Regions from separate parts of the Aurantiacibacter hainanensis genome, predicted to be linked through region 4. Evidence: predicted binding sites of a transcription regulator. Region 4 holds the regulator's gene; each other region holds the start of a gene.
The links. The regulator LexA, encoded in region 4, represses DNA repair genes until DNA is damaged. The targets are predictions, from matches to a motif close to GTTCCNCNCTTGTTCT.

Region 1 (2,202 bases), 400 kb from region 4:
GGTTGTAGATGCGTTCGAAGGCAAGGTCGTCGGCGGGCTGGGCGATCACCCGCAGGTAGGCGAGGGCATCGCGGATTTCCGCGCGCTCGTAGAAACGGAATCCGCCGATGATGCGATAGGAGAGGCCGATCTGGATGAAGCGGTCCTCGAACTCGCGGGTCTGGTACTGTGCGCGGACAAGGATCGCGACCTGTTCCAGCGAAGCACCCTCGCGTTCCAGCCGCTCGATGTCCTCGCCCACGCGGCGCGCTTCCTCGGGCGCGTCCCACACGCCGACGACGCGCACTTTCGGGCCTTCGGGCAACTGGGTCCACAGCGTCTTGCCGAGGCGCTGGCTGTTGGCCTCGATCAGGCCGCTGGCGGCGGCGAGGATCTGGGGGGTGGAGCGATAGTTCTGCTCGAGCTTCACCACCTTGGCGCCGGGGAAGTCCTTCTCGAAGCGCAGGATGTTCGCCACTTCCGCGCCGCGCCAGGAATAGATGGACTGGTCGTCGTCGCCCACGACGCAGATGTTCTTGCGCTCCTGCGCCAGCAGCCGCAGCCAGAGATACTGCACGGCATTGGTATCCTGGTATTCGTCGACGAGGATGTACTTGTACCGTTGCTGATAGGTCTTCAGCACGTCTGAATTCTGGCGAAAGACGTTCAGCACGTGCAGCAGCAGGTCGCCGAAATCGCAGGCGTTTAGGCTCTTGAGCCGTTCCTGGTACAGGCGGTACATCTCCGCGCCCTTGCCGTTGGCATAGCTTTCGTTGTCGACGGCCGTCAGGTCGCCGGGGTTGAGGCCGCGGTTCTTCCAGCTGTCGATCAGTCCCGCCAGCTGGCGCGGCGGCCAGCGCTTTTCGTCAAGGTCGTTGTCGCGGATCAGCGTCTTGAGCAGTCGCAACTGGTCATCGGTGTCGATGATCGTGAAATTGCTTTCCAGCCCCACCAGTTCGGCATGGCGGCGCAGCATCTTGGCGCAGATCGAGTGGAAGGTGCCGAGCCAGGGCATCCCTTCCAGCGCGCCCCCGGTAAGCGTGCTCACGCGTTCGCGCATCTCGCGCGCGGCCTTGTTCGTAAAGGTGACGCAGAGGATTTCGCTGGGCCAGGCCAGCCGTTCCCGCACGATGTGCGCCAGGCGGTGGGTGAGGGCGGCAGTCTTGCCCGTTCCGGCCCCGGCCAACATCAGCACCGGCCCCTCGGTCGTGATGACCGCCTCCCGCTGCGGCGCATTGAGGTGCGACAGCCATTCGGGGACGGCTTTCGCGGGAAGGGAATCGGCGCTGGAAGTGGGCTGGGTCACTAGTGAACAGCTAGGGAACACCGCCGCATCGTGCAAGGCGCGCGACGAAACGGGGAACCCGGTTTTCTCGGAACAGGCGCCGGTAAAGGCCCGTTTATGGGACATACGCAACGACGCGAAACGACACAGGAGACCGATCCATGAAGAAGGCATTTCTCGCCGCCGCCACCGCGCTTTCCATGGCCGCCGTCCCTGCCGCAGCGCAGGTGCACGACGTCGACGACAAGCGCGACATGACGCCCCAACAGCAGGTGATGTACGATGATCTGTCTGCCGATCAGCAGGCCGTATTCGACACCTACACCCCCGATCAGCAGACGATGTATTTCGGCTGGAACGACGCCCTGCGCGGCTATTACTGGTCGCTGGACGAAAACCAGCAGGACGCATGGTGGTATCTGAACGATGATCAGCGCGTGACGCTGTTCCAGATCCAGGCGCCCGAACAGCGCGAAGCAGCGTGGAATTCGGTAATCGCACAGGTCGATGAACTCGAAACGCGCAGCTCGACCGCTCAGACCACCGCGACGCGAACTGCCGCCAACACCACTGGCAACATCCAGTTTGTGAACACCGGTATCGTGCAGGACATTCCGCCCGCACACCAGGGAGAGTATCCTGTCTGTGAGAGCGATGCGGACGATAACTGCATCAACGCGTGGGCCGCTGGCCAGCGTGGGCCCGGAGTAGACCGCCCGCTCAGTTACTGGCCTGGTGAACCCGCCAGTTCCTAACGACAGCCAAGAAGACCGGACCGACCGGTCCTGAAGAGAGGGCCGCCCGTCATGGGCGGCCCTTTCCCGTGCGCGGAACCCCAGCAGAGGGAACCCGTTGTTCTGTCACCGCTCGTTGTCGAAAGGACTGCCAGATGAAAACGTTAGCCGCCATTGCCGCCGCGGGTCTCATGCTGGGTGTAG
Region 2 (2,202 bases), 450 kb from region 4:
GAAGGCGCGAGACAAGCTGCCGGACGCGAAGAAGCCGGCGGTGATGGCTGAGGGCCATCTGGCGCCGGCTCCGGTTTCGCAAGGCTTTGGGGACCGATGGCGTTCCTGCTAATGTGGAACACCTGGAACACGGTCCTGCAGAGAAATTGCTCCGCGGCCTTCTTGAGGGATCAGTCTTCGGGTTCCGCGTCCGGGCCCGTCATCATCTCCTCGGCGACTTCGTCGGTTTTGCCGCGAATTGCAGCCTCCAACTTGTCGCAAACTTCGGGGTTTTCCTTGAGGAAGGTCTTGGCGTTCTCGCGCCCCTGGCCGATCCGCACGCTGTCGTAGCTGAACCAGGAACCGCTCTTCTCGACGATGCCGGCCTTCACGCCGAGATCGAGGATCTCGCCGATCTTGGAAATGCCCTCGCCATACATGATGTCGAACTCGACCTGCTTGAACGGCGGGGCGACCTTGTTCTTCACCACCTTCACGCGCGTGGTGTTGCCCACGACCTCGTCCCGGTCCTTGATCTGGCCGGTGCGACGGATGTCGAGACGAACCGAGGCGTAGAACTTGAGCGCGTTGCCGCCGGTCGTGGTCTCGGGGTTGCCGTACATCACGCCGATCTTCATGCGCAGCTGGTTGATGAAGATCACCATGCACTTGGAGCGGTTGATGGAGCCGGTCAGCTTGCGCAGCGACTGGCTCATCAGGCGGGCCTGAAGGCCGACGTGGCTGTCGCCCATCTCGCCCTCGATCTCGGCACGCGGCACCAGCGCGGCGACCGAGTCGACCACCAGAATATCGATGGCATTGGAGCGCACCAGCGTATCGGTGATTTCCAGCGCCTGCTCGCCCGTATCGGGCTGCGAGACGATCAGCTCGTCGATATCCACGCCCAGCTTCTTGGCATAGACCGGATCGAGTGCGTGTTCGGCATCGACGAAGGCTGCGGTGCCGCCCGCCTTCTGCGCCTCTGCAATGGCGTGGAGCGCAAGCGTGGTCTTGCCCGAGCTTTCCGGACCGTAGACCTCGATCACGCGGCCCTTGGGCAGGCCGCCCACGCCCAGCGCGATGTCGAGCCCGAGCGAGCCGGTGGAAATCGATTCCACCTGCATGGCTTCCTTCTGGCCCAGCTTCATCGCCGATCCCTTGCCGAAGGCACGATCGATCTGAGACAATGCGGCGTCGAGCGCCTTCTGACGGTCCACCTTGGATTCCTTTTCAACAAGCTTCAAATTCGCACCTGCCATGACATGGCCTCCGTCAGCTTTCTAGGGTCGTGTTCAACTCTTCAACAGCAGCAGGTGTACGCACTTTGTTCCGCAAGAACAAGAGTGGAACGAAATTTTTGTTGGAAATGTCTCCGCGCCTGCGAATTCGGGCGCTTGCGGCGGCCTCCCGATACTCAGGAAATGACCGGCGCGACGTCCCATTCCAGCCGCCGCACGCCATTTGGGGGCACGACCACCATCACGAACCTCTGCCCGTCGCGCACCTGTTCGCGCACGCCGCGAAAGCGCCATTGCGACGGCGCGCCGAGTTCCAGGCGGACGGAGACGGGGAATGGATTGGCGTTGGAAAGCTCCGCCTGCATCCGGGTCCAGGCCTTGCCTCTTTCGCGCGGATCCTGTCCGCCAGGCGCGTTGCAGCCGACGAAGACCTGTGCGCTGGAGCCGATCTGGAGTTCGACGTCCTGTCCCGATGCGTAATCGCGCAGCGATTCCTCGGCCACCAGCAGCTCGCCGCCCGGCCCTCTTTCGAACACGGTCACCGAGCCGGTCGGCAGGGCGACTCCCAGTCCGTGATCGGCATCGTTCACCGTTTCCAGCACCATGCCAGCGGGCACCGTCCGGGTGTCCCCCCACATGTGCGGCAGGCAGGAACCTTCGTAGACGAGCTCGCCTTCGACACCCTCCTCGCGCAGGAAGGCCACCTGCTTCAGCCCCTGCGCGTTCACGTCCACCGGCACGGGCACGCGGTAGAGCTTGAGGTCGCCCAGATCCTCTTCCCCAGCAACGACAGGGGCCGGAGGCGGCGGCGGGGGAGGCGGAGGTGCCATGGCCATCGATTCGCGGGCTACCCTCGATCCGGTCACCACGATCGCCTGATCGGCCATCATGTCCATTTCGTAATCGTCATAGACGGGTATCGGCGACCCGGCGGCCGTGCTGCCGATGGGGTAGCAGGTGATCCGCAACGGCCTGGCTCGCGGAG
Region 3 (2,202 bases), 500 kb from region 4:
CGAAATGGCCCACGCCCGATATGGTGAGCGGAAAGGGGGCGAAGGTGACGCTTTCCAGAGCGGTCTCGAGGTCGGCGGCCATGTGCCGGTCCACCTCGCCGACGAAGCGCAGGGTGATGTGCAGGTTGTCGGCATCCTGCCAGCGCGCAGCGGGAATGCCCTCCTGGATGTCGAGAAGGCCTTCGGCAATCCGTTCGGGCAGGGGGAGGGCGACGAAGAGACGGCGGGATGACATGGCCTGCAAATGGCAATCGCACGCGCGGGCGTCCAGTGACGGGGCGCAAGCAGCGCGCCTGCACGACGAAAAATCGGGTGCCGGGTCTCCCTCTTACCAGTTGGACCCGGCACCGGTTCGCCCGGCGGTTTGGCACACCGGACGCAGGCGGAAAGGAATTCAGCGCCCGGCGGTCGGCAAGGCGATGCTGAGCGAGGCCAGTTCGGGTCGCGCGGCTGCACCGCCACGGGCAATGCGCACCGCCTCGTCGCGGGCCACGACGACCTGCTCCATGGTGCGAAGGCGACAGTTGCGTTCCCAACGCATTTCCGAACGGTCGGGAGAGGAACTGGTGGCGCACACGCGGTTCACCGCCATGCGGATGCGGGTGTCGAGGCTGTCGACGCCGGCGTCGCGGGTCAGGCCGAGATCGGCATAGGTGACGTTCGCACTGCGGAACTGATCGTCCGCCGCGGCGGGTGAGGAAACGATGGCAGCGGCAATGGCGGCTGCTGCGAAGGTGAAGGTCTTGGTCATGGCATTTCCCCTGCAAGGGTTACGTCCCGTTCGGAACGAGAGAAGAAGTGCCTCCTTGCCGCCTTACGGCGCTACGGAGCGGACCGGATGATTGGCTTATGGTTTCCTTACGATGGTCGAAAACGTGAGATTCTTGCTCCATATCGGCGTCGAAGTGATAGATAAGTCCGCATCGGGACGGCAAGGTTCGCGGATCGACGGGCGCTCGTGCTGCGCCCTTGACCATTGTGAACATTTAGGGAACAAGTAAAGTCCGTCGGGCCGCGTTTCGGCATGGCCTTCCGTACCACTGGACTTGTGTCCACCCAGGCCCCACTTGACCCGCCATGGCTCTCACCACAATTTCCGTAAAAGGCGCGCGTGAACACAATCTCAAGGGGATCGACATCGATCTCCCGCGCGACAGCCTGATCGTCATCACCGGCCTTTCCGGCAGCGGCAAGTCGTCGCTGGCTTTCGACACCATCTATGCCGAAGGGCAGCGGCGGTACGTGGAGAGCCTCTCCGCCTATGCGCGCCAGTTTCTGGAGATGATGCAGAAGCCCGACGTAGAGCATATCGACGGGCTGTCTCCCGCCATTTCCATCGAGCAGAAGACCACCAGCCGCAACCCGCGCTCCACCGTGGCGACCGTCACCGAGATCTACGACTACATGCGTCTGCTCTGGGCGAGGGTGGGCGTGCCCTATTCGCCCGCCACCGGCCTGCCGATCGAGGCGCAGACCGTCTCCAACATGGTCGACCGGGTGATGGAACTGCCCGAGGGCACGAGGCTCTACCTGCTCGCCCCCGTCGTGCGTGGCCGCAAGGGCGAATACCGCAAGGAACTGGCCGAGTGGCAGAAGGCGGGTTTCACCCGCGTGCGCATCGATGGCGAGATGTACGCGATCGAGGAAGCGCCCGCGCTCGACAAGAAGTTCAAGCACGATATCGAGGTCGTGGTCGATCGCCTGGCGGTGAAGGACGGGTTGCAGACGCGTCTTGCCGACAGCTTCGAAACCGCGCTGAAGCTGGCCGAGGGGCTGGCCTACGTCGACCTTGCCGACGGCGTCGTGCCGGGGCGCGAGGGCGAGGCTGCGGGCGGCGGGGCAATGAAGGGTGCCGGGCTGCCCGACAACCGCATCGTCTTTTCAGAGAAGTTCGCCTGCCCCGTCTCCGGCTTCACCATCGAGGAAATCGAGCCGCGCCTGTTCTCGTTCAACGCCCCGCAGGGCGCGTGCCCGACGTGTGACGGCATCGGCGAGAAGCAGCTGTTCGACCCGCGTCTGGTCGTGCCCAACGAGGAGCTGACGCTGAAGAAGGGCGCCGTCGTGCCCTGGGCGAAGAGCAACCCGCCGTCGCCCTATTACATGCAGGTGCTGGGCTCGCTGGCGGCGGAGTACGGCTTCGACCTCACCACGCCGTGGAGCGCTCTGTCGGAGGAGCACCGCGACGTCATCCTCTACGGCACC
Region 4 (2,202 bases):
CCGTGATGCTGCTGTGGCCGGAAAGCCTTGTCGGGCCCAGCTTCCAGATGAGCTTTGCCGCCGTCATCGCCATCGTCGCCTTGCACAACGCAGAGCCGGTGAAACGCTTTCTCGCCGCGCGAGAGGAAGGCCGCGCGGCCTGGCTGGGCCGCAGGGCCCTCATGCTGCTGGTAACGGGTCTGGTGATCGAGATCGCCCTGATGCCTATCGTGCTGTTTCACTTCCACCGCGCAGGCGTTTACGGAGCGCTTGCGAACGTGATCGCTATCCCTCTTGTCACCTTCATCTCGATGCCGCTGATCGCCCTGGCGCTCGTTCTGGACATTGTCGGGGCAGGTGCCCCGGCGTGGTGGCTGGTGGGTCAGTCGCTCGACCTGTTGCTGGGTATCGCACACTTCACCTCCAGCCAGCCTGGCGCGGTAAAGCTGATCCCGCAGGTGAGCACATTGGCGTTCGCCCTCTTCGTCGCGGGCGGCCTGTGGCTGGCGCTATGGCGCGGGCGAGCGCGGCTGCTGGGTTTCGTGCCTGCGGCAATCGCCAGCCTCGTGCTTGCAACGACTCCGATCCCCGATCTGCTCGTTTCGAGCGACGGTCGCCATGTCGGAATTACAGGTGAGGACGACCGGCTGCTCGTCCTGCGAGATACGCGCAGCGACTACACGCGCGAGAACCTGATGGAACTGGCAGGGGTGGAGGGTGAGCCGGTGCCGCTGGCGGCGTGGAGCGGAGCCCGGTGCAGCGCCGATTTCTGCGTCGTCACGCTGGAGCGCGAGGGCCGAAGCTGGGACATCCTGATGAGCCGGAGCAGGAATATCGTGGGCGAACGCGCACTCGCGGCGGCATGCGAGCGGGCCGACATCGTCATATCCGACCGGTGGCTGCCACGCACGTGCACTCCGCGCTGGCTGAAGGCCGATGGACGAATGCTGGCAAACACCGGCGGCCTCGCGATCGTCCTCGATGAGACCCCCGAACTGCGCAGCGTTTCCGATACGCAGGGCGAGCATGGCTGGTGGCGCGGTCTGGCGGGCAGCTAGGTGCGCACGAAAAAGGCGGCACCCTCGAAGGATGCCGCCTCTTGCTCGCTCTGACAGCGCCTCAGTGGTAGCGCCGCAGCAAGCCCGCGAGCTTGCCTTGCACCTTGACCTGCCGATCTTCGTAAACCTGCGCGGTGTGGGTGGAATTGGCGGGATCGAGCCGGATCTTGCCGCCGTCGTGGTAGAGATACTTGAGCGTCGCTTCCTCGTCGTTGACCAGCGCCACCACGATATCGCCGTCGCGCGCAGTATCGGCCTTCTTCACGAGCGCGAAGTCGCCATCGAATATTCCCGCCTCGATCATCGAATCGCCGGAAACTTCAAGCGCATAGTGCTCGCCCGCACCGAGCAGGGCGGCCGGAACGGGCAGGGTCTGGTGATCCTCCAGCGCCTCGATCGGCATGCCCGCCGCGATGCGGCCGTGCAGCGGAATTTCGATCACGTCGTTGGCGGGTTCGGGCTTTGCAGCCGGGGGAGTGGTGGCCTTTGCCACGGGATCCGGGGCCTTCGCACCCACGTTCTCCGGCATCTTGACCACTTCCAGGGCTCGCGCCCGGTTGGGCAACCGGCGAATGAAACCGCGTTCTTCCAGAGCGGAGATCAGGCGGTGGACACCCGACTTGCTCTTCAGATCGAGCGCTTCCTTCATTTCCTCGAAACTGGGAGAAATGCCGCTGTCTTCCAGGCGGCGGTGTATGAACAGCAGCAATTCGTGTTGCTTGGCAGTCAACATGGGCAGGCCCCTCATCAATGTTCCACCCTTGGGAACGAATAAGGAACAATTAAGAAACAGATTCGCTCAAGTCAAGCGATACCGCCATTTTGGATGCGATAGGTCGGCACCAGTTCTCCCGGCTCAACAGCGGGTGCATCGATATCGCGGCGGATCAGGACATCGGCGGCGGCAAGTGCGCGCAGTGCGCTGCTATCCTGTTCCTCGATTGCCGCCACCCCACCATCGACAATCCGGCCACGAAGAAATTCGGTTCGCGAACTCCCGGCGGGGAGCGGGGACGTGCTACGCAAGTAGACGGCATCGGGCAGGGCAGTGGCTGCGCCCGCCATGGTGCGGAGCAGCGGGAGAAGGAAAAGATAGGCCGTGACGAAGCTCGATACCGGGTTTCCAGGCAGTCCGAGCACGACCTTCTCGTCTTTCCGGGCGACC

Region 1: the regulator LexA is predicted to act here: its motif matches at 1,289-1,304, upstream of AAA989_RS13255 (ATP-dependent helicase).
Region 2: the regulator LexA is predicted to act here: its motif matches at 1,314-1,329, upstream of recA (recombinase RecA).
Region 3: the regulator LexA is predicted to act here: its motif matches at 980-995, upstream of uvrA (excinuclease ABC subunit UvrA).

What each region holds. Positions count from the first base shown of each region.
Region 1 covers NZ_JAZAPB010000002.1:1,220,886-1,223,087, forward strand. Annotated here, with positions in the region: gene AAA989_RS13255 (ATP-dependent helicase) at 1-1,228, opposite strand, end outside; gene AAA989_RS13260 (hypothetical protein) at 1,426-2,019, shown strand; gene AAA989_RS13265 (hypothetical protein) at 2,154-2,202, shown strand, end outside.
Region 2 covers NZ_JAZAPB010000002.1:1,171,616-1,173,817, reverse strand. Annotated here, with positions in the region: gene recA (recombinase RecA) at 171-1,238, opposite strand; gene AAA989_RS13055 (DUF4139 domain-containing protein) at 1,394-2,202, opposite strand, start outside.
Region 3 covers NZ_JAZAPB010000002.1:1,126,646-1,128,847, forward strand. Annotated here, with positions in the region: gene thpR (RNA 2',3'-cyclic phosphodiesterase) at 1-235, opposite strand, end outside; gene AAA989_RS12850 (UrcA family protein) at 395-751, opposite strand; gene uvrA (excinuclease ABC subunit UvrA) at 1,078-2,202, shown strand, end outside.
Region 4 covers NZ_JAZAPB010000002.1:1,622,362-1,624,563, reverse strand. Annotated here, with positions in the region: gene AAA989_RS15315 (ComEC/Rec2 family competence protein) at 1-1,037, shown strand, start outside; gene lexA (transcriptional repressor LexA) at 1,099-1,770, opposite strand; gene AAA989_RS15305 (molybdopterin molybdotransferase MoeA) at 1,842-2,202, opposite strand, start outside.